One region of the Bradyrhizobium sp. GW821-FHT12B03 genome, then DNA from elsewhere that is predicted to be linked to it. Evidence: riboswitches for the same ligand, from Rfam matches in the RefSeq annotation. Region 1 holds a riboswitch; the other holds the start of a gene.
The links. A riboswitch is a leader RNA that binds a small molecule or an ion and turns the genes downstream of it on or off. The one in region 1 is predicted to bind S-adenosylmethionine.

Region 1 (10,221 bases):
TCGCAACGGGAAGCGCGGGCGCAGTCTTCGCATCGAACAGCGGCGCTTCCAGATGCCGCGCGAACACCAGACGCTGATCGAGCTCGAGCGGGTGATCGTACTGGTGATAATAGCCTTCGAGCCCGTCCTGGCCGTCGACGCTCTGCTTGGTGCAGACGAAGCCCAGCCTGAGATCGCCGAGCGCGACACCGTTGTTGGCGTGCCAGCCGCGCAGCATTGCGCGGCTGACCTCGCCCGGCACGCCGCAGATCGCGGTGCCCTTCCAGATCCAGCGCGGCGGCGGATAGCGGATCCAAGCCTTGGTGTCGCTCTCATGCATGTACTCGACATGCACGCCGCCGATCCAGTTGGAGAGGTAGTGATATTGCGCGGCCGCTACCGCCGGCGGCAGGTGCCTGAGGCCGAGCTTCTCAAGTCCCGGCAGGAAGCGCTCCTGCTGCTGGCGGCGGAACACGCGGAAGACGAACTCTGCGGCATCCGCCGTGCCGCGCCGCGTGACGACGGTGAGGATCAGGCCGGTGAAATAGGCGTGATAGAGATCGGCGACCGCGCGCCAGCGTTTCCATTGGGCTTGCTGCGCGGTGTCGGCTGCGGCGGTCATGTTCGCTCCCGGCTTGTTGTTTTGCGGGAGTGTGTCATCGGCCGTGCGGAGGCGCAACCGGAGGCGATTTCAGCAGTAGCCCGGATGGAGCGAAGCGTAATCCGGGATTCGTGCGAGATGCGAAAGGGCCCCGGATTTCGCTGCGCTCCATCCGGGCTACGGAATTACACCCGAAAATGCTTGCTCAGCTTCAGGCCCTGCGCCTGATAGTTCGAGCCGATGCGCTGGCCGTACATCGCGTCGGGGCGGGCGAGCATCTTCTCGTAGACGAGGCGGCCGACGATCTGGCCGTGCTCGAGGATGAAGGGCACTTCGCGCGAGCGCACTTCGAGCACGGCACGGGAGCCCTGCCCGCCGGCACCGGCATAGCCGAAGCCGGGATCGAAGAAGCCGGCATAGTGCACGCGGAATTCACCGACCAGCGGATCGAACGGCACCATCTCCGCCGCAAAGTCGGGCGGCACCTGCACGGCTTCCTTGGAGGCGAGGATGTAGAACTCGCCGGGGTCGAGGATCAGGCTGCCGTCGGGGCGCGCCGAGATCGGTTCCCAGAAGTCTTCGACGGCGTAGCCGGAGCGGCGATCGACATCGACCACGCCGGTGTGGCGCTTGGCACGGTAACCGACGAAGCCGCTGGCCTTTTCGCCTGAGAGATCGACGGAGACGGCGACGCCGCCGGAGAGATCGGCATCGTCGATGTCGACGAGGCGCTCGGACGCATGCAGCGCGTCGAGCTCGTCGGCATTGAGGATGGCGTCACCGGTGCGGAAGCGCACCTGCGAGAGGCGCGAGCCCTCGCGCACCAGCACCGGAAACGTCTTCGGGCTGATCTCGGCATAGAGCGGGCCGTGATAGCCGGCGCCGATCATGTCGAAGCGGCGGGTGCCGTCGGCGATGACGCGGGTGAAGACGTCCAGCCGGCCGGTGGAGCTTTTGGGGTTTGCGGCCGCGACGATCTCCGGCGGCAGCGCCAGGCTTTCCAAGAGCGGCACGATGTAGACGCAGTTGGTCTCCAGCACCGCACCGTCGGCGAGGCTGAACTCATGCAGCTTCAGTTCGTCGATGCGCTCGGCGACCGTGGCGCCGGGCCCGGGCAGGAAGCTGGCGCGGACGCGATAGGCGATGTCACCGAGGCGCAGGTCGAGGCTCGCCGGCTGGATCTGGCTTTCGACGAAGTCATAGGCGGGCAGGATCAGGCCAGCCTTCGCCATCGCCGCGATCATGCGGTCGGGCAGGATACCATTGGCGTTGGCGGCGACCGTGAACGTCAACCGAGGGTCCTCATCAGGGGGCAAGTACATCCGGACATGCGGAAAATACAGCTTTTTACGGCTATCCGATGGACGCCTTGACGAAAAGGGCATTGCGGAATATGAGCATGACTTATCCCGTGGTGATTTGAGCCGGCCGGCTTGCAGCCACGTTAAATAAGTCGCTAAACAGGCCGGGGACCTCTGTGATCCCGGCCCGTGGAGATATCCAGGCCGGTTTTTTTGTGACCGTTTTTGAAGAGATGGTCATGTCGGAGGTCCTATGTCGAAGCCGTCTGCTGCTTACCGTCCCGAAACCCGCCTGGTTCATTCCGGCACCCTGCGCTCGCAATATGGCGAGACGTCGGAGGCGCTGTTCCTGACCCAGGGCTACGTCTACAACAGCGCCGAGGAGTGCGAGGCGCGGTTCAAGGGCGAGGACCCCGGCTTCATCTATTCGCGCTACTCCAATCCGACCATCTCGATGTTCGAGCGCCGCATGATCGAGCTCGAAGGCGCCGAAGCGGCGCGCTCGGCCGCAACCGGCATGGCCGCGGTGACGACCGCAATCCTCGCGCCGCTCAAGGCCGGCGACCACGTCGTGGCATCTCGCGCCCTGTTCGGCTCGTGTCTCTACGTCATTCAGGACCTGCTGCCGCGCTACGGCATCGAGACCACGCTGGTCGACGGCTCGGATCTCGACCAGTGGCAGCGCGCGCTCAAGCCGAACACCAAGACGTTCTTCCTGGAGAGCCCGACCAACCCGACGCTCGACGTGCTCGACATCCCCGGGATCGCCGAGATCGCACACAGCGGCGGCGCGCGGCTCGTCGTCGACAACGTGTTCGCGACGCCGATCTGGCAGAGCCCGCTCGCGCTCGGAGCCGACGTCGTGGTCTATTCCGCGACCAAGCACATCGACGGCCAGGGCCGCTGTCTCGGCGGCATCATCCTGTCGTCGGAAGCGTTCGTCGCCGAGCACCTGCACAATTTCATGCGCCAGACCGGCCCCTCGATCTCGCCGTTCAACGCCTGGGTTCTGCTCAAGGGCCTGGAGACGCTGGCCGTGCGCGTGCGCGCACAGACCGACACCGCGGCGCGCGTGGCCGACGTGCTGGCGAGCCATCCCAAGATCTCGCGGCTGGTCTATCCCGGCCGCGCCGATCATCCGCAGGCGGCGCTGGTGAAGAAGCAGATGCGCGGCGGCTCGACGCTGGTCGGCTTCGAGGTGAAAGGCGGCAAGGCCGCCGCGTTCCGCGTGCTCAACGAGCTCCAGCTGGCGAAGATCTCGAACAATCTCGGCGACGCCAAGAGCCTCGTCACGCATCCGGCCACCACGACGCATCAGCGCCTGAAGCCGGAAGACCGTGCCGCGCTCGGCATCAGCGAGGGCTTCATCCGCTTCTCGGCCGGGCTCGAGCATGCGGACGATCTGATCGAGGATCTCACGGCGGCGCTGGAGAAGGCGTGATGGCGAATAGCGAGTGGCGAATGGATCCCTATTCGCTACTCGCCCTTGCCTATTCGCCTCTCACATCGGCCGATACGCGCGCACATCCGCGGGCACGTTCACGCCGAGCTTGATCTGGCCGACGGAACGGATGATGTCGTCGCCGAGCAGCTGGGCGAAGCAGGCGTAGCCCCAATCGTTCATGTGCAGGCCGTCGGCGATGACGAAACTCTCGACCGGAATCGATTGGTTCTCGTGCCAGTCGCGCATCACCTCGAAGCGCGGGAAGATGCCGACGTGACGGAGCTCGGCGACCTTGCCGAGCAGCTTCACCATCTTGCCGGCGCTCTCCTTGCGCTGGTTGACGGCCGGCGAATATTGCGGATCGACAAGCACGATGTCGGCGCCGCCGGCGGCCTGGATGCGGCTGATGCCGTCCTCGACCAGCTTGGCGGTGTCGCCGGGATCGAGGTTGCGCAGCACGGCGTTGGTGCCGACCTGCCAGATCACCATATCCGGATGCACGTCGATCACCTGCGTCTGGAGGCGCTTCATCATCTCGGGCGCGTCCTCGCCGCCGACACCGGCATTGATGACGGTGATGTCGGCGGTCGGATATTGCCGGCGCAGCTGCGCGGTAAGACGGTTCGGATAGTTGAAATCGGGCGAGCTTGCGCCATAGCCCGCCGTCGACGACGAGCCGAATGCAACGATCACGACGGGCTTGCCGGCGACGAGCTTGCCCGCGACATGCGGCAGCGACCCCATCGTCTTCGAGCCGCCCTTGGGCGCCAGGCAGGGCACGCGGCTGAAGATGTCGCCGGCGGATTTCGCGACCTGCTTCACCTTGTCGATGGCGCGCGCGGTGATGCCGCGCTGCTCGGGGGACGTCGCGGCAACGGTGGTCTGGGAGGGCGATGCGGGAGCGGGATTAGCGGCCTGCGCCGGTGCGGGCGTCGCCTGCGCGGCTTGCGCCTGAGCGGGTGCCTGCGACACCGACGTCAACAACAACAGCGCCGCCGTTGCGGGCGCGGCCAGCCATGCCATCAGGCAAAAAGGGCGGAGAGAACTCATTAACGCTAGACCTCAATTTTGCTGCTGGGCCGGCCCCAGATGGGCTGCGTCAATCACAAACTGTGCCAACGCCCGGCCAAGGCAATCGTGGACTTGCTTCGCCAGCTCGGGCCCGCGGGACGGGCTGAACAGGTCGAACTGACCCTGATCATTCCACTGCCGCATGATCGCGAAACGATCGAACAGCGGGATGTCATGCTCCTGTGCCACCACCCGCATATTGTCGAGATAGGGCGGCACCGAGATCATTGTTTCGGTACGCGGGCTGTACTGCAAGTTCATCAACACGACGTCAGCCCCTGCATTTTGCAATGCGGAAACCCCTTCGGTCACCGCGCCGCGAAAATCGTCGGGATCGATGGCTCGGATAGCATCCACGGTCCCGGTCTGCCAGATGACCAAAGTAGGCCTTTTTGCTTCCATCAGCTTAACGAAGGTGGTGGCCGCCTCCTCGGCCGTCTTCTTGCTCTGTATTTCTACGGAGACGTGCACGGCCTCCGACGGCGGCAGCTTGTCCTTCAGGATGGCCTGCATGCGTGCCGGATAGGAAGCGTCCTCGGAGGCCGGAATCGTGGTCGAGCGGCTGCCGATGACCAGGATTTCGAGCGGCTTGCCTGCCTTGATGGCATCGGCGACCTTGGGAAGCTGGCTTTCGCTGCTGAGCAGATAGGGCGGCAATTCGCAGGCCGGAGGCGCGGCCGGGGCGGCAGGCGCAGCATCGCCCGCGCGCGCCGACGGCGCGGCGAGGTTACCGCATAGCAGGATCAGGCTCAGGAGAACCTTCGCCTTCATCAGCCCCCTCCCGCCAGATCGGCGTTGCCGACGGCGTTCTTGGTTTTCGCACCGCTCTTGTCAGCCACGCGCTTGTACCACGAAATCACCCAGGCAACGCCCCACATGATCAGGATTCCGGAGAGACTAATCACCGCATGCATGACGGCGCCGCCGGAGACTTCGGCCAGGATGAAATGGCCGGCGAAGGCGAGGAAGACGCCGAGGCAGAAGATCTCCAGGGAATGGGAGCCGCACAGGATCAATGGCCGCAGCCAGGGCGATTTCAGGCCCGGCCAGTCGCGCGGCAGAAAGCGCACGGTGAGCGCGGCCAGCGCCAGGAAATGCGTGAAGCGCAGCACGTCGAGGTCGGTCTTGTCGATCGGATACATCCATTGCTCGAGCCGCTTCGGCATCAGGTGCGACAGCTGCGGCACGTACCAGGTCAGCGTCACGTAGAACGCCGCCGCGATATAGGCGATCGAAATCCACATCGTCACCGGTGAAGCCAGAATACGCGACATGCGCCGCGCACCTCCGAGCGCACACCATGCACCGAAGACGAAAAGCAATTGCCAGGCCAGAGGATTGAATGCCCAGAAGCCGTTCGGATAGGCGGAGAAGTAGAGGTCGTATTCCCAGGTCACCGCGTAGAGCACGACCGAAAGGCCGAGGGTGACATCGGGCTTCCACTTCATCGACCACAGGATCAAAGGCAGCGCCAGCATCAGCACGATGTAGAGCGGCAGCACGTCCATGTTGACGGGACGGAAGCGGAGCAGCAGCGCCTGCACGATGGTGACGTCGGGCTGCTTGAGGAAATCCATAATGCCCATCTCTTCGGTGTAGAGCGGGTTCTCGAAGCTGGTCGCGACGTAGGAGATCTCGGCGAGGAAGATCGTGAACAGGAAGACGTGGGCGACATAGATCTGCCAGACGCGCCGCAGGATGCGCGCGGTGGCGATGACGACGCCGGACTCCAGCATCGCGCGGCCGTAGACGAAGGCGGCGGTATAACCGGAGATGAAGATGAAGATCTCGGTGGCGTCGCTGAAGCCGTAATTGCGGATCGTGAACCAGGTCAGCAGGCTCGTCGGCAGATGGTCGATGAAGATCAGCCACAGCGCGAGGCCGCGGAACAGGTCGAGCCGGAGCTCGCGCTCGCCGATCGCCGGCAGCGAGATGGCCGACGTGGCCGCACGCGGCCTTGCCTCCACGGGCTTGGCCCCGGCGCCCCCCGCGATCGTCGATCCCGTCACTTGGTCGGCAATGGTCATCGGGGGCTGAAAACCCTCACACAAATCGCGACGTTGAAGGAGTGTACCGGTCCGGCCGTCGTCTCGCAAAGCGACCGGATCACATCGAGGTGTACTTCTTCGCGAATTCTGGCGGGACGATGTCGCGAAAGCCGCCTGCGGCGTTTGGTTCCCGGCCGGGTTTTCGTTATGATGGCAACCATGTACCGCGCCGTGACCCGCCAGATCGAAGTGACCGTCGAGCCGAACTTTGTTCCGGAACAGTCGTCGGCCGACCGCTCCCGCTATTTCTGGTCCTACACCATCGTCATCACCAATTCCGGCGAGGAGACCGTGCAGCTCAAGACGCGGCACTGGATCATCACCGACGCCACCGGCCGCCAGCAGGAGGTCAGGGGCGAGGGCGTGGTCGGCGAGCAGCCGACGCTGGCCCCCGGCGAGCGCTTCGAATACACCTCCGGCGTGCCGCTCTCGACCGCCTCCGGCTTCATGACCGGCCGCTACCAGATGGTCAGCGAAAGCGGCGAACGCTTCGAGATCGACGTGCCGACGTTCTCGCTGGACAGCCCGGATAACAAGCGGGTGTTGAATTAGGGCGGGAGGCTCCGCGCCTCGATCTATCCGATTGCGTGCAACGCGCTCCGCTGATCCCGTCATCCTGAGGTGCGAGGTATGGGACGCAATGCGTCCCATGGCGAGCCTCGAAGGATGAACGCCGAGGTGCAGCGGGGCCGTCGCCCTTCGAGGCTCGCCGAAGAGGCGAGCACCTCCAGCGACAACGGCTTCGCCGTTGCGCGGGGGTGACGGTGGGAGATGGGAGTTCGCTGCTTCAACACCGTCATTGCGAGCGCAGCGAAGCAATCCAGAATCCCTCCGCGGAAAGACTCTGGATTGCTTCGCTGCGCTCGCAATGACGGAATATGAGGCGACGGCATCGTTCTCCAAACACCATTGTCATTCCCCGCGAAGGCGGGGAATCCAGTACGCTGCGGCTTCTCGATGAATCATAGGCGCTTCGGAATACTGGATCGCCCGGTCAAGCCGGGCGATGACAGCGAGTGTATGGTTGCAGACACGCCTTCGCATCCTCGCGGCTGATTTCGCCCGAGCTTTGCCTGGTCACTCCACCCTCTTTAAGCCAAGAGGGCGCAGGGAAGGCCGGGTGCTGACCTCGCACCCGCGGTCCGCTGCGCGAAAATGTAGCGCAAAAGAACCGCACAGCAGCATACAGGTGGTGCCAATCACTCGGCCTTCCCTGCGCGATGGTCGGACGGCTTATGCCGTGCTCTCCCGGGAGCCGAACTTTCCTTCTGGCCTCCCTCGCCCCGCGGATTGACGATGCCGTCCGCCCGGTTGGGCTCGCGCACATCTCCGCGACAGGCATGACCGTAGCAACGACGGCCAGGACCACACGGTTTTGCCGTACGCGTTCAGCGTCGCTCGTCCGCACGTGGCCACGGGCTCACAGGGACTACCCGCCCTGCCCTTGACCTCTCGCGCACGACGCTGCCGCGTCCACCGCAACCCGGCTCGCATATCGTGACGACGTACGATCGCCCCTCAAGGATGAGCCGGGATGAGCGACACATACGACATTTCCGAATTTCGGTAAAGTGGAATCTTTTTGTGCGATGGGATTGACAGAGGGCGACACAGGCACGGTCCCGTAGGGTGGGCAAAGGCGCAAAGCGCCGTGCCCACGATCTGACTATGTGAACCGAGAGAGATCGTGGGCACGCTTCCGCCGTCGCTCTTCGAGCTATGGCGGACAAGTCGCTTTGCCCACCCTACGAGAGCTCGCCAAGCCTCTGCGAATTACGCGTCCTCGACGCCCGCCTCGTGCGGCGTGAAATGGTACACCGACGAGCAGAACTCGCAGGTGACGACGACCTTGTCGTCCTTGACCATCGCGGCACGGTCATCAGGCGAGAAGCTCTTGAGCATGGACGCGACAGCGTCGCGCGAGCAGGAGCATTGCGCTTTCAACGACAGCGGATTGAACACGCGCACGCCGCGTTCGTGGAAGAGACGGTAGAGCAGCCGCTCGCCGGACAGCTCGGGGTCGATCAGTTCGACGTCCTCGACGGTCTCGATCAGCGAGCGCGCCTCGACCCAGGCGTCGTCTTCGGCGACAGCGTGCACCTCGATGCCTTCGGGCGCATCGCCGGGATGCAGATCGGCCTGCCGCGCGCGCTCCGGCGCCTTCGGCAGGAATTGCATCAGCATGCCGCCGGCGCGCCAGCGATGCTTCCCGCCGTCGTTCGAGCGCCACTCCTCGCCGACCGCGAGGCGCACCTTGGTCGGGATCTGCTCGGAGCGCAGGAAATATTCGTGGGCGGCATCTTCCAGGCTGCCACCGTCGAGCGCGACCAGGCCCTGGTAGCGGCTCATGTCGGGGCCCTGGTCGATGGTCATGGCGAGATGGCCGTGGCCGAGCAGCGTGCCGGAGTCCATGCCAGATTTTTGGGCATCACCGAGGCGCTCGGCATCGAAGCGCGCATAGGCGCGCAGGCGATCGGGCGCCTGATAGTCCACCACCAGGAACGACACCGGACCGTCGGTCTGGGCCTGGAGGATGAAGCGGCCCTCGAATTTCAGCGCCGATCCGAGCAGCGTCGTCAGCACGATGGCCTCGCCGAGCAGCTTGCCCACAGGCGCAGGATAATCGTGCTTGGTCAGGATCTCGTCGAGCGCGGGCCCGAGCCGCACCAGGCGGCCGCGCACGTCGAGCGCGTCGACCTCGTAGGGCAGCACGGCGTCATCGATCGGAACCGCGGATGGTGCGCGAACCGGGCCTTCGGGCCCGGTTTTCATGTCAGGGGATTGGGAAACCATGGCCGTCTATCTGGGGTCGGTGGGTGGAAAATGGAAGGGGGCATTCTGTGAGCATCTATGATCGCAGAACGATGCCGCAAATTCGGTGTCGTCCCGGCGAAGGCCGGGACCCATAGCCACAAAACAACATTTGACGAAGACTGGTCGTCAGTCTTTCGCTGGTACTGATATCGCGTACCATCGATAGATCACGCAGTATGGGTCCCGGCCTTCGCCGGGACGACACTGACGTCACTTCACCGCGTCGAAACACCAGGCCAGAATGCCCTTCTGCGCGTGCAGGCGGTTTTCGGCCTCGTCGAACACCACCGATTGCGGGCCGTCGATCACCTCGTCGGTGACTTCCTCGCCGCGATGCGCCGGCAGGCAGTGCATGAACAACGCGTCGGGCTTGGCCAGCGACATCAGCTTGGCATTGACCTGGTAGGGCTTGAGCACGTTGTGGCGGTGCTCACCCTCCTTATCGCCCATCGACACCCAGGTGTCGGTGACGACGCAGTCGGCGCCCTTCACGGCGGCCTCGGGATCGGTGCCGAGCACGATCGGCGCGCCGGTCGTCTTGATGAAATCGCGCATCGCCTTTTTCGGCGCGAGCTCCGGAGGAGTCGCGACATTGAGCTGGAACTTGAAGCGCTCGGCGGCGTGCGCCCAGGAGGCGAGAACGTTGTTGTCGTCGCCGGTCCAGGCCACCGTCCGGCCCTCGATCGGGCCGCGATGCTCCTGATAGGTCATGAGGTCGGCCATCACCTGGCAGGGATGCGAGCGCCGCGTCAGGCCGTTGATGACCGGCACGGTCGCGTTGGCGGCAAGCTCGAGCAGCGCATCGTGATTGAGAATGCGGATCATGATGGCATCGACATAGCGCGACAGCACGCGCGCGGTGTCGGCGATGGTCTCGCCGCGACCGAGCTGCATCTCGGCGCCGGTGAGCATGATCGGCTCGCCGCCGAGCTGGCGCATGGCGACGTCGAACGAGACGCGGGT
Region 2 (10,221 bases), on a different contig from region 1:
GCCGACGAGGGCCGTGGAGCGCACCGAGGCCCCCGCTTCGATCAGGGCAGCCTTGATCTTGTCGATGCTGCTCGCGCTCGTGACCGAGACCAGCAGCGCCGCGCCGTCGAAGGCGGTATCGGGCACCGCCACGATGTCGGCGAGCGGCGACAGCGCCCGCGCGATCTCGGCATTCCACCCCGAGACGCGCACGCTGAAGGTCTCGACCTCCGTCACCAGGGCACTGTCGGCGACGCGCGAGATCGCGAACACGGGGAGTGCGGCCGGATGGTCGGCGCGTTCGACGAAGGGCATCCGCGCGATGATCTTCGGTGCGCCTTCCGCTTCCAGCTCCAGCCACCACGGAGTGCGGCTGGAGGTGGCCGAGACCAGCGCCAGATCGCCCTTGGATTTCGCCACCGCCTCGACCGCCGCCTGCGCGCTGAAATGCGCGACGTAAGGCACGGTGAAGCCGAAATGGAATCGCACGGAATCGCGCATCGCGGGCTCGCTCGCCGAGATGTCGGCATGCACCGCGAACGGTGCCTGCACGTAAGTGAACGTCGCGATGATGACGCGCCAGATGCTCTCGACCGTGTCGAGCGGCAGGATGCCGCGATGGCGTTCCACGATCCGCCGCATCATGTCGGCCTCGCGCGCCGGCCGGAACGCCGAGCCGACCTCCTGGGTCTGCTTCACCTGGATCAGGCGGTCGATGATGTCGCCGCGCTTCATCAGGAGGCGATGCATGCCCTCGTCGATCTCGTCGATCTCCTTGCGCAATTCCTGCAATGACGGTGGCGCGGGCGGACGTTGGGACATATCTGGCAAGGGCGTTGAGAGGCGTTCCAATGCGGATCCATCAGGCCGGATCCGCTGCGATCGGTGTCCTGATTAGGCAGTCGGGGCGGCGAAAGCAAAGAGAAATGACGGCCATTCGAGCTGACGGTGCAGAGAGGAATTTGGTCAATCCGGACCGCGGCTTGACGAAAACCGCCCAAGACAGTAGATTTTGCCTGTTCCGTGGTCATTTGAGCCGGCCGGCTTGCAGCCACGTTAAAAAACTCGCTAAACAGGCCGGGGACGCTTTCGATCCCGGCCGAACCTATCGTTCAGGCCGGGTTTTTCATGGCCTGATGTCACTGCGATCTGAAGTCCGATCGCAAATGAGGTCGATGGTCAGATGGTTGGCGTCACGTCGCTTCCGAGTCCCGCGATCAGTGCCGATGAGCGCTCGCACGAGGTGGATCATCCGAGTTCGCTGGTCGCGCATTTCGGCGCTGATCAGCCGCTGCCGCTCGATTGCGGGATCGATCTTTCGCCGTTCCAGATCGCCTACCAGACCTATGGCGAACTCAACGCGGACCGCTCCAACGCCATCCTGATCTGTCATGCGCTGACCGGTGACCAGCATGTCGCCAATGTGCACCCCGTCACCGGCAAGCCCGGCTGGTGGGAAACATTGGTCGGCGCGGGCCGTCCGCTCGATCCCAGCCAATACTTCATCATCTGCTCCAACGTGATCGGCGGCTGCATGGGCTCGACCGGGCCGGCCTCGATCAATCCGGCGACCGGCAAGGTGTGGGGGCTGGATTTCCCCGTCATCACCATTCCCGACATAGTGCGCGCGCAGGCGATGCTGATCGATCGGCTCGGCATCGACACGCTGTTCGCGGTCGTCGGCGGCTCGATGGGCGGCATGCAGGTGCTGCAATGGACCGCGGCCTATCCCAAGCGCGTTTACTCCGCACTGGCGATCGCCTGCTCGACGCGCCACTCGGCGCAGAATATCGCCTTCCACGAACTCGGCCGCCAGGCCGTGATGGCCGATCCCGACTGGCACAATGGCGGCTATGCCGATCACGGCATCCATCCGCATCGCGGTCTCGCGGTCGCGCGCATGGCCGCGCACATCACTTACCTGTCGGACGCCGCACTGCATCGCAAGTTCGGCCGGCGCATGCAGGATCGCGAGCTGCCGACCTTCTCGTTCGACGCCGACTTCCAGGTCGAGTCCTATCTGCGCTACCAGGGCTCTTCTTTCGTCGAGCGCTTCGATGCCAACTCCTATCTCTACCTCACGCGCGCGATGGACTATTTCGACATCGCCGGCGACCATGGCGGCGTGCTCGCAAAGGCGTTCGCCGATATCCAGACCCGCTTCTGCGTGGTCTCCTTCACCAGCGACTGGCTGTTCCCGACCTCGGAATCGCGCGCGCTGGTGCATGCGCTGAATGCGTCGAGCGCGCGGGTGTCGTTCGCCGAGATCGAGACCGATCGCGGCCATGACGCCTTCCTGCTCGACGTGCCCGAATTCTTCGATATCTCCCGCGCCTTCCTGCAATCGGCAGGCAAGGCGCGCGGTCTCAGCAGCAAGGGTGGCTAGGATGTCAGTGCAGGAAGTGCTGCCGCTCGGCGGCCTTGCGTCGGAGCAGCCCGGCCAGTTTCGCGCCGATCATCTGCTGGTCGCCGGGATGGTCAAGCCTGGCTCGAAAGTGCTCGACGTCGGCTGCGGCGACGGCGATCTGCTCCAGCTGCTGGAGACGCGCGGCATCGACGGCCGCGGTATCGAATTGTCGCGCGAGGGCGTCAACCGCTGCGTCGCCAAGGGCCTTGCTGTCGTGCAGGGCGATGCCGACACCGACCTCGTGAACTATCCGGACGACGCGTTCGATTACGTGATCCTGTCGCAGACGCTGCAGGCGACGCGGCAGCCGAAGGTGGTGCTGGAGAATCTTTTGCGCATCGGCCGCCGCGCCATCGTCTCGTTCCCGAACTTCGGCTTCTGGCGGATGCGGCTTCAACTCCTGGTCGGCGGCCACATGCCGCGCACGGAGAATCTGCCGGCAAGCTGGTACGACACCGCCAACATCCACTTCTGCACCATCAAGGACTTCGTCGAGCTCTGTGACGAGATCCACGTCAAGATGGAGCGCGCCGAAGCGCTCGACCTCTACGGCCGCCCGCTGCGGCTGCGGATGCCGTGGTGGGTGTGGAATCTGTTCGGCGAGCAGGGCGTGTTTCTGCTCACGCGCAGCGGAGGGAAATAACGCTCGCAGCCGATAGCGAACCTGGGGGCCGGCCAGCACCGGCCGCCGCGACGGTCAGTCCAGCAGCTTGTAGTTCAAGCCGACGCGAACGATGTCGTTACGGACGCTGGACCGGGTGCCGATCGATACGAACACGGGATCCCCGGTCGGAAAATCGTTGCTGATACTGCCGAGGTCGGCGTGCAAATATTCGACCTTGCCGGTCCATCTCCCCGTCAACCAGGCCTCCAGGCCGCCGCCCGCCACCCAACCGGTCTTGGTCCGCTTGAAATGTGACACCAGGGCGCCGAATTGGTCGGTCTCCTCGATCTCGGCGAAGGCCGCGCCACCGGTGACGTAGAGGAGATAGCCGCGTTCGGCCCAGCCGAGCCGGCCGCGCACCGTGCCGAACCAGTTGAAGCGCTGGGTCACCTTGTCGATGAAGCCGGGAACGGTGCAGCTGTCGGCGCAGGCGGTGTCCTTCTGGCCGCTCCATTGCGCATCGCCTTCGAGGCCGAGGACGACGCGGTCGACCTGCCAGTTGTAGCCGAGCTGGCCGCCCGCGAGCGCGCCTTGCGGCGAGAACCGCTGCGGCGCGAACGATGATGTGTAATGGGTGAGCTCGCCCGCCGCCGGCGGAATCGCCGGATCGATGAAGTTGAACTGCTTGAACGCGGTATTGCCGGCTCCGTATCCGGCGTTCAGGCCGCCGTAGAGTCCGTTCCATCGCCATGCCAGCATGGCCGGATCGGTCTGGGGCACGCCAGCCGCCACGCCATCCAGCAGCCGGTGATTCACGCCGACGCGAACGATGTTGTCGGTGAAGCGGCTATTGGTGCGGTTGACCATGTCGAAGGCGACCAATTGCGTCGCCGCCGCGTATCGGGCTGTGGAGCTCGTGGCTCCGAGGTCGAGATGCAGATATTCGAGCTTTACCGTCCATCCCTGCGACAGCTGTCCCTCGATGCCGCCGCCCAGCACCCAGCCGCCGACCACACTGCGCACGATCGAGGAGGCGATCGCGTCGTCACGCTGCTCGCTCGCCGTTTCCTTGACGCCGGCCCAAGCCGCGCCGCCGGTCAGGTACAGCAGGGTCCCTCCATTGGCGATGCCGATTCGGCCGCGCACCGTCGTGAACCATTGAACTTCATGGCGAAACAGCTCTGCCGCGACTTCCGGGTTGAAGTTTTGGGTGCAGGTGTCGCCGCCGCAGGCGTCGCCGCGCTGGCCGCTCCATTGCAGGTCGCCCTCGAGCCCCCACACCCAGCGGCCGGCCTGCCAATTATATCCGAGCTGCCCGCCGAAGATGGCTCCCGTCGGCAGAACCCGTCCCGGAAGCTGCTGCGTGAAGCCACGATCGATCAGGTCCTGGCTGAACGAATCCCGGCCGAAACTATAGCCGGCATTGACGCCGGCATAGAGGCCGCTCCAGCTCCACAGCGCCGGCGGAGGCGCCTTGTATTTGACGGGAAGGTCGGCGGCTGACGCCGCGAATGTGGATGCAAGCAGGATCGCAGCTGAGAGGTTGGTCGGTCTCATTGCTGGAAATTCCAGATCGGCACGCTTGGGTGCCACGCTTGGTGCAAAGGGTGGAATCAACGACGCTAACAAAATCGATCGGCATAGGAACACATTTGGCGGGGCTTAGCTGTTGTCGCCTTGCCACATCGGGAAATCTTTGCAGTCGGAGATGGTGCGCGCGCAGCGAGCCCGTCCGTGCACACTGCCTAATTGTTGGTCAGCGATCGCCGATCACGGCCCGGCCAGCGCTCGGCCTCCACCAGTTTAACGAAGCGCTCAACCGTCTCGTTGAACAGCGCGGGCTCTTCGAGGTTGAGCACGTGGCCCGACTTCGGAAACATCGCGAGACCTGCCGCCGGCAGATGCTTCTTCAGGAATAGGCTCGCCCCGACGCAGGGATCGTCCTCGTCGCCGCAGATGATCAGCGCCGGCGTTGCGACGCTCCTGATCGCGTCCGTCATGGTGTAGATCGAGGGGCGGCCGCCCTGGAAGCCGCGCATCGTGCTCGCCGATCCCTTGGCATCGTGCCGCGCCAGCGCGGCGTAGAAATCGGCGTGGCCGCGCGGGTCCTTCACCAGGAAGGGAATCCGGCTCGGCGCCTCGCGCGTGACTTTTGCGACTTCCGCCGAGCCCAGCGTCTCGAACTGCTCGGCATTGGCGCGGCATTGCTTGCGCCAGGCGTCGAGATTTTCGAGCTCCGAGCCGGAGCCGACGCCGGCCAGCGTCATCGACAGCGCGCGCTGCGGCGCGTTCAGTCCGATCTGGAGCGACGAATAGGCGCCCATCGAGAGACCGACGAGATGCGCGCGCTCGATCTTGAGATGATCGAGCACGGCGAGCGCATCGGTGTAGAAATGTTTGTAGGTGTAGACCTCGCCCGATGGCACGTCCGACGGCGTGTAGCCGCGCGCCGAATAGGTGATGCAGCGGTGGCTGCGCGCGAAGTAGCGCATCTGCGGCTCCCAATTGGTGTAGTCGGCCGCGAACTCGTGCAGGAAGATGATCGGTGTTCCCTGACCCGCTTCCTCGAAATAGATGCGGACGTCGTCCCTGGTCGTGGCGTGGGGCATTAACTGTTTCCCTCTCTTCAAGCCGCAATTGCAGGATCGCAGTTAATGTTGTTGTCCGCAATGCGGCAGCATGGCGAGCACCGGCGCAAATTCATCGCAGCCATTCGCGGGTCTGGCGTCTTTTTCTCGCCACATCGGGCGGCTTAACGGCCAGACGGATGTCGGCCGTGCACGGGCCGACTGGGAAGTGGGGTGTCAACGAAGGATGAAGAATGTTCGAGTTGTTTGCGTCTCGCCTGTCGCGTTGTGTTGTCGCGCTGGCGCTGTTCTTCGCGGCGGTCGCCGCGTTCTCGTCTCCGGCCTCGGCACGGCCTCATCGTCATAGCGCAGAGCGGCACGCTTACGCGCATCACGCCAGCAGACATCATCACTATCACTACCGGCATCATGCGCGCAGCTCGCGCTTCGAGCGCAGCGCGGCGCAGCTGCAGGCCGGCGGATTCATGAACACGCAGGCCAGCTACGATCCGAACGCCAACAGTGGCGGCATGGGTGACATGCGCTCCATGGGCGGCGGGGACATGGCTGTCGGCGGAAGCCTGCGCCGCGCTGGCCGTATCAGCCGCGCTGCCAACATGAGCTACGCTGTCAACAAGAGCAGCGCTGGCGACATTGGCAACGCCGGCAACATGGATACGAGCGGCGGCTTCGGCGGCGGATCGGGTCTCGTGTCCGAGGCGCGCCGCTATCTCGGCGGCAATCCGACCGGGCGCGGCAGCCTGTGGTGCGCGCGCTTCATGAACATGGTGCTCGAGAAAACCGGCCACCATGGCACCGGATCGGACATGGCGAATTCGTTCGCGCACTACGGCACGCGTGTCTCGGGGCCGCAGGTCGGCGCGATCGCGGTGATGTCGCGCGGCGGCCGGGGCGGTCATGTCGGCGTCATCACCGGCGTCGACGCGCAGGGCAACCCGATCATGATCTCCGGCAACAACGGCAACCGCGTTCGTGAGGCCCCGGTCTCGCGCGGCCGGATCTACGCGTATGTGATGCCGAACTGAGGTGCTGCCTCGTCATTGCGAGCGAAGCGAAGCAATCCAGAATCCCTCCGCGGAAATAGTCTGGATTGCTTCGTCGCTTCGCTTCTCGCAATGACGGAATGCGTGGAGCAAGCGTCGCGTCACACCAATCTCGGCTCTTCCACCGCGACCGCATCCCCGACGCCGATCTCGCCGTCGGCGATCACCTCGGCATAGATGCCGCAATCCATGTGGCCGAGATGGCGCGAGAGCGTCGGCGGGATCTCGAGATCGCGCCTGGCGGTCTCCGGATCGACATTGGTGGCCGGGCAACGGACGATGCGCTTGACCACTTGCAACCGGGCCTGCCCGATCGCGAGCGTCTGGCCGACGAGGTCGAGCTCCGACCAGGCCGGCCAGCCCTTCACGTAGAGATTGGCGCGGAAGCGCAGCGGATGCACGGCGGTGCCGCCGAGCATGGTCTCGATGGCGCGGACGCTGCCGAGATTGATGATCGACACGACCTTGCGGGCGACGTCGGAAAAGCTGTGGTCGCGGCCGGACAGCACTTTCGGCGGTCCCTTCAGCTCCGGCTGAAAATTCTCGCTGAAATACGCCTCGATGGCGGCACGCCCGGCGGCGGTTTCGAGATCGCCGCTGGCGACGATCTGGCTGTTCTTGCGAATGGTCAGGCGATTGGTTGCGTCCTCGAACCGGCTGTCGAGCGAAGCCAGCCGCTCATTGCGCGCCAGCATCAGGAACTGGATTTTCGGCTTCCAGGCCGGTGCCTCGGGATCGAACCCGCTCGGCCCGTTCTCGATGGCGTAGCGGCGGTCGGCGGGCAGGGTCTGGCCGGTTCTCAAGCGGACGCGGAACAGGGGCTCCGGCGTCAGGCCCTTGATCGGGTAACGGTAAAGGCCGGTGATCTCGGCGGTCTGGCTGGCTGTCATGCCGCTACTTAGGGGATTCGGCTGGCGGCCGCCAAGCGGGCGGCTCAGCGCACGAAATTGTGAAGTCGCCTCTTTCGCTCCCGCAAACCGCTTCCCACATTTGCCTCAGGCCGGCGGCAGCGTCGGTAAATCACGACCGTTACCGGTTGAGAAACGTCAATGCGGTAATCGGAAACCCAATGAAGATGCCATTTGGAGTGCCTTTGAGGGCTCCATGGGCAGGCCGAGGGAAAGAAAAGATGAACATCGAGAAGTATACCGAGCGCTCCAGGGGCTTCATCCAGTCCGCGCAGTCGCTTGCCGTGCGTGAGGGGCACCAGCAGTTTTCGACCCTGCACGTCCTGAAAGTCCTGCTGGATGACAATGAGGGGCTGGCTTCCGGTCTGATCGACCGCGCCGGCGGCAATTCCCGCGCAATTTTGAAGGCGACCGAGGAGGCCCTGGGCAAGGTGCCGAAGGTCTCCGGCGGCGGTGCCGGGCAGATCTATCTGGCGCCCGAACTGGCCCGCACCTTCGACGCGGCCGAAAAGGCCGGCGAGAAGGCCGGCGACAGCTTTGTCACCGTCGAGCGGCTGCTGCTCGGTCTTGCGCTGGAGAAGACCAGCGAGGCCGGCACGATTCTCGCCAAGGGCGGTGTCACCCCGCAAAACCTCAATGCCGCGATCGAGGCGCTGCGCAAGGGCCGCACGGCCGACTCCGCGACTGCCGAGAACGCCTATGACGCCCTGAAGAAATATGCCCGCGACCTGACCCAGGCCGCGCGCGACGGCAAGCTCGATCCGGTCATCGGCCGCGACGAGGAGATCCGCCGCACGATCCAGGTGCTGTCGCGCCGGACCAAGAACAACCCCGTGCTGATCGGCGAGCCCGGCGTCGGCAAGACCGCCATCGCCGAGGGCCTGGCGCTGCGCATCGTCAACGGCGACGTGCCCGAGAGCCTCAAGGACAAGAAGCTGCTGTCGCTCGATCTCGGCTCGCTGATCGCCGGTGCAAAATACCGCGGCGAGTTCGAGGAGCGGCTGAAGGCCGTGCTCCAGGAAGTAACCGGGAGCGAGGGCAATTTCATCCTGTTCATCGACGAGATGCACACGCTGATCGGCGCGGGCAAGGGCGACGGCGCGATGGATGCCTCCAACCTGCTCAAGCCGGCGCTCGCGCGCGGCGAGCTGCACTGCATCGGCGCGACCACGCTCGACGAGTATCAGAAGCACGTCGAGAAGGACGCGGCGCTGGCGCGGCGTTTCCAGCCGATCTTCGTCAGCGAGCCCTCGGTCGAGGACACCATCTCGATCCTGCGCGGGCTGAAGGACAAGTACGAGCAGCACCATGGCGTGCGGATCACCGATTCCGCGCTGGTGGCCGCCACGACGCTGTCGAACCGCTACATCACCGACCGGTTCCTGCCGGACAAGGCGATCGACCTCATGGACGAGGCCGCGGCGCGGCTGAAGATGCAGGTCGATTCCAAGCCGGAGGAGCTGGATTCGCTGGATCGCGAGATCATCCGGCTCAAGATCGAGCAGGAGGCGCTCAAGAAGGAGAGCGATGTCGGCTCCAAGACCCGGCTCCAGACGCTGGAGAAGGACCTTGCCGAGCTCGAGGAGAAGTCTGCGGCGTTGACTGCGCGCTGGAGCGCGGAGAAGAACAAGCTCTCCGATGCCCAGAAGCTGAAGGCCGAGCTCGACGGCTTGCGTGTCGAGCTTGCCAACGCCCAGCGGCGCGGCGAATTCCAGAAGGCTGGCGAGCTGGCCTATGGCCGGATCCCGGAGCTCGAGAAGAAGCTCGCGGACATCGAGGCCAAGGATAATACAACGCAGACCTCAGGCGAGATGATGGAGGAGGCGGTCACCGCCAACCACATCGCGCAGGTGGTCTCGCGCTGGACCGGCGTGCCCGTCGACAAGATGCTGGAGGGCGAGAAGGAGAAGCTCCTGAAGATGGAGGAGCAGCTCGGCACCCGTGTCGTCGGCCAGGCCGAGGCCGTGCGTGCGGTCGCGACCGCCGTGCGCCGTTCGCGCGCGGGCCTGCAGGACCCGAACCGGCCGACCGGCTCGTTCATGTTCCTGGGGCCCACCGGCGTCGGCAAGACCGAGCTGACCAAGGCGCTCGCCGAGTATCTCTTCAACGACGAGACCGCGATGGTTCGCCTCGACATGTCCGAATACATGGAGAAGCATTCGGTCTCGCGGCTGATCGGCGCGCCTCCGGGCTATGTCGGCTATGACGAGGGCGGCGCGCTCACCGAAGCGGTGCGGCGCCGGCCTTACCAGGTCGTGCTGTTCGACGAGATCGAGAAGGCGCATCCTGACGTCTTCAACGTCCTGTTGCAGGTGCTCGACGACGGCCGCCTGACCGATGGCCAGGGCCGTACCGTCGACTTCCGCAACACGCTGATCATCATGACCTCGAACCTCGGTTCGGAATATCTGGTGAACCAGCCGGAGGGCGAGGACACGTCAGCCGTGCGCGAGCAGGTGATGGGAATGGTGCGGGGACATTTCCGCCCCGAATTCCTCAACCGCGTCGACGAGATCATCCTGTTCCACCGCTTGCAGCGGAGCGAGATGGGCCGGATCGTCGAGATCCAGTTCGCACGGCTCCAGAAGCTCCTGACCGATCGCAAGATCGTGCTGACGCTCGATGCTGCCGCCCGCGACTGGCTCGCCGCCAAGGGCTGGGATCCCGCCTATGGCGCAAGGCCGCTCAAGCG

Region 2: another riboswitch for S-adenosylmethionine. It lies ahead of metX (homoserine O-acetyltransferase MetX); the one in region 1 lies ahead of AC1RUR_RS10605 (O-succinylhomoserine sulfhydrylase).

The regions. Positions count from the first base shown of each region.
Region 1 is NZ_JBXAQU010000004.1:212,461-222,681, forward strand. Features, by position in the region: gene AC1RUR_RS10595 (hypothetical protein) at 1-601, opposite strand, end outside; gene AC1RUR_RS10600 (2'-deoxycytidine 5'-triphosphate deaminase) at 766-1,902, opposite strand; SAM riboswitch at 1,982-2,061, shown strand; gene AC1RUR_RS10605 (O-succinylhomoserine sulfhydrylase) at 2,135-3,322, shown strand; gene AC1RUR_RS10610 (SGNH/GDSL hydrolase family protein) at 3,383-4,375, opposite strand; gene AC1RUR_RS10615 (SGNH/GDSL hydrolase family protein) at 4,388-5,167, opposite strand; gene AC1RUR_RS10620 (OpgC domain-containing protein) at 5,167-6,423, opposite strand; gene apaG (Co2+/Mg2+ efflux protein ApaG) at 6,604-6,996, shown strand; gene AC1RUR_RS10630 (Hsp33 family molecular chaperone) at 8,218-9,237, opposite strand; gene argF (ornithine carbamoyltransferase) at 9,469-10,221, opposite strand, start outside.
Region 2 is NZ_JBXAQU010000006.1:323,860-334,080, reverse strand. Features, by position in the region: gene AC1RUR_RS14960 (chorismate mutase) at 1-801, opposite strand, end outside; SAM riboswitch at 993-1,072, shown strand; gene metX (homoserine O-acetyltransferase MetX) at 1,163-2,365, shown strand; gene metW (methionine biosynthesis protein MetW) at 2,367-3,029, shown strand; gene AC1RUR_RS14945 (outer membrane protein) at 3,084-4,547, opposite strand; gene AC1RUR_RS14940 (alpha/beta fold hydrolase) at 4,736-5,599, opposite strand; gene AC1RUR_RS14935 (TIGR02594 family protein) at 5,812-6,603, shown strand; gene AC1RUR_RS14930 (MOSC domain-containing protein) at 6,723-7,511, opposite strand; gene clpB (ATP-dependent chaperone ClpB) at 7,751-10,221, shown strand, end outside.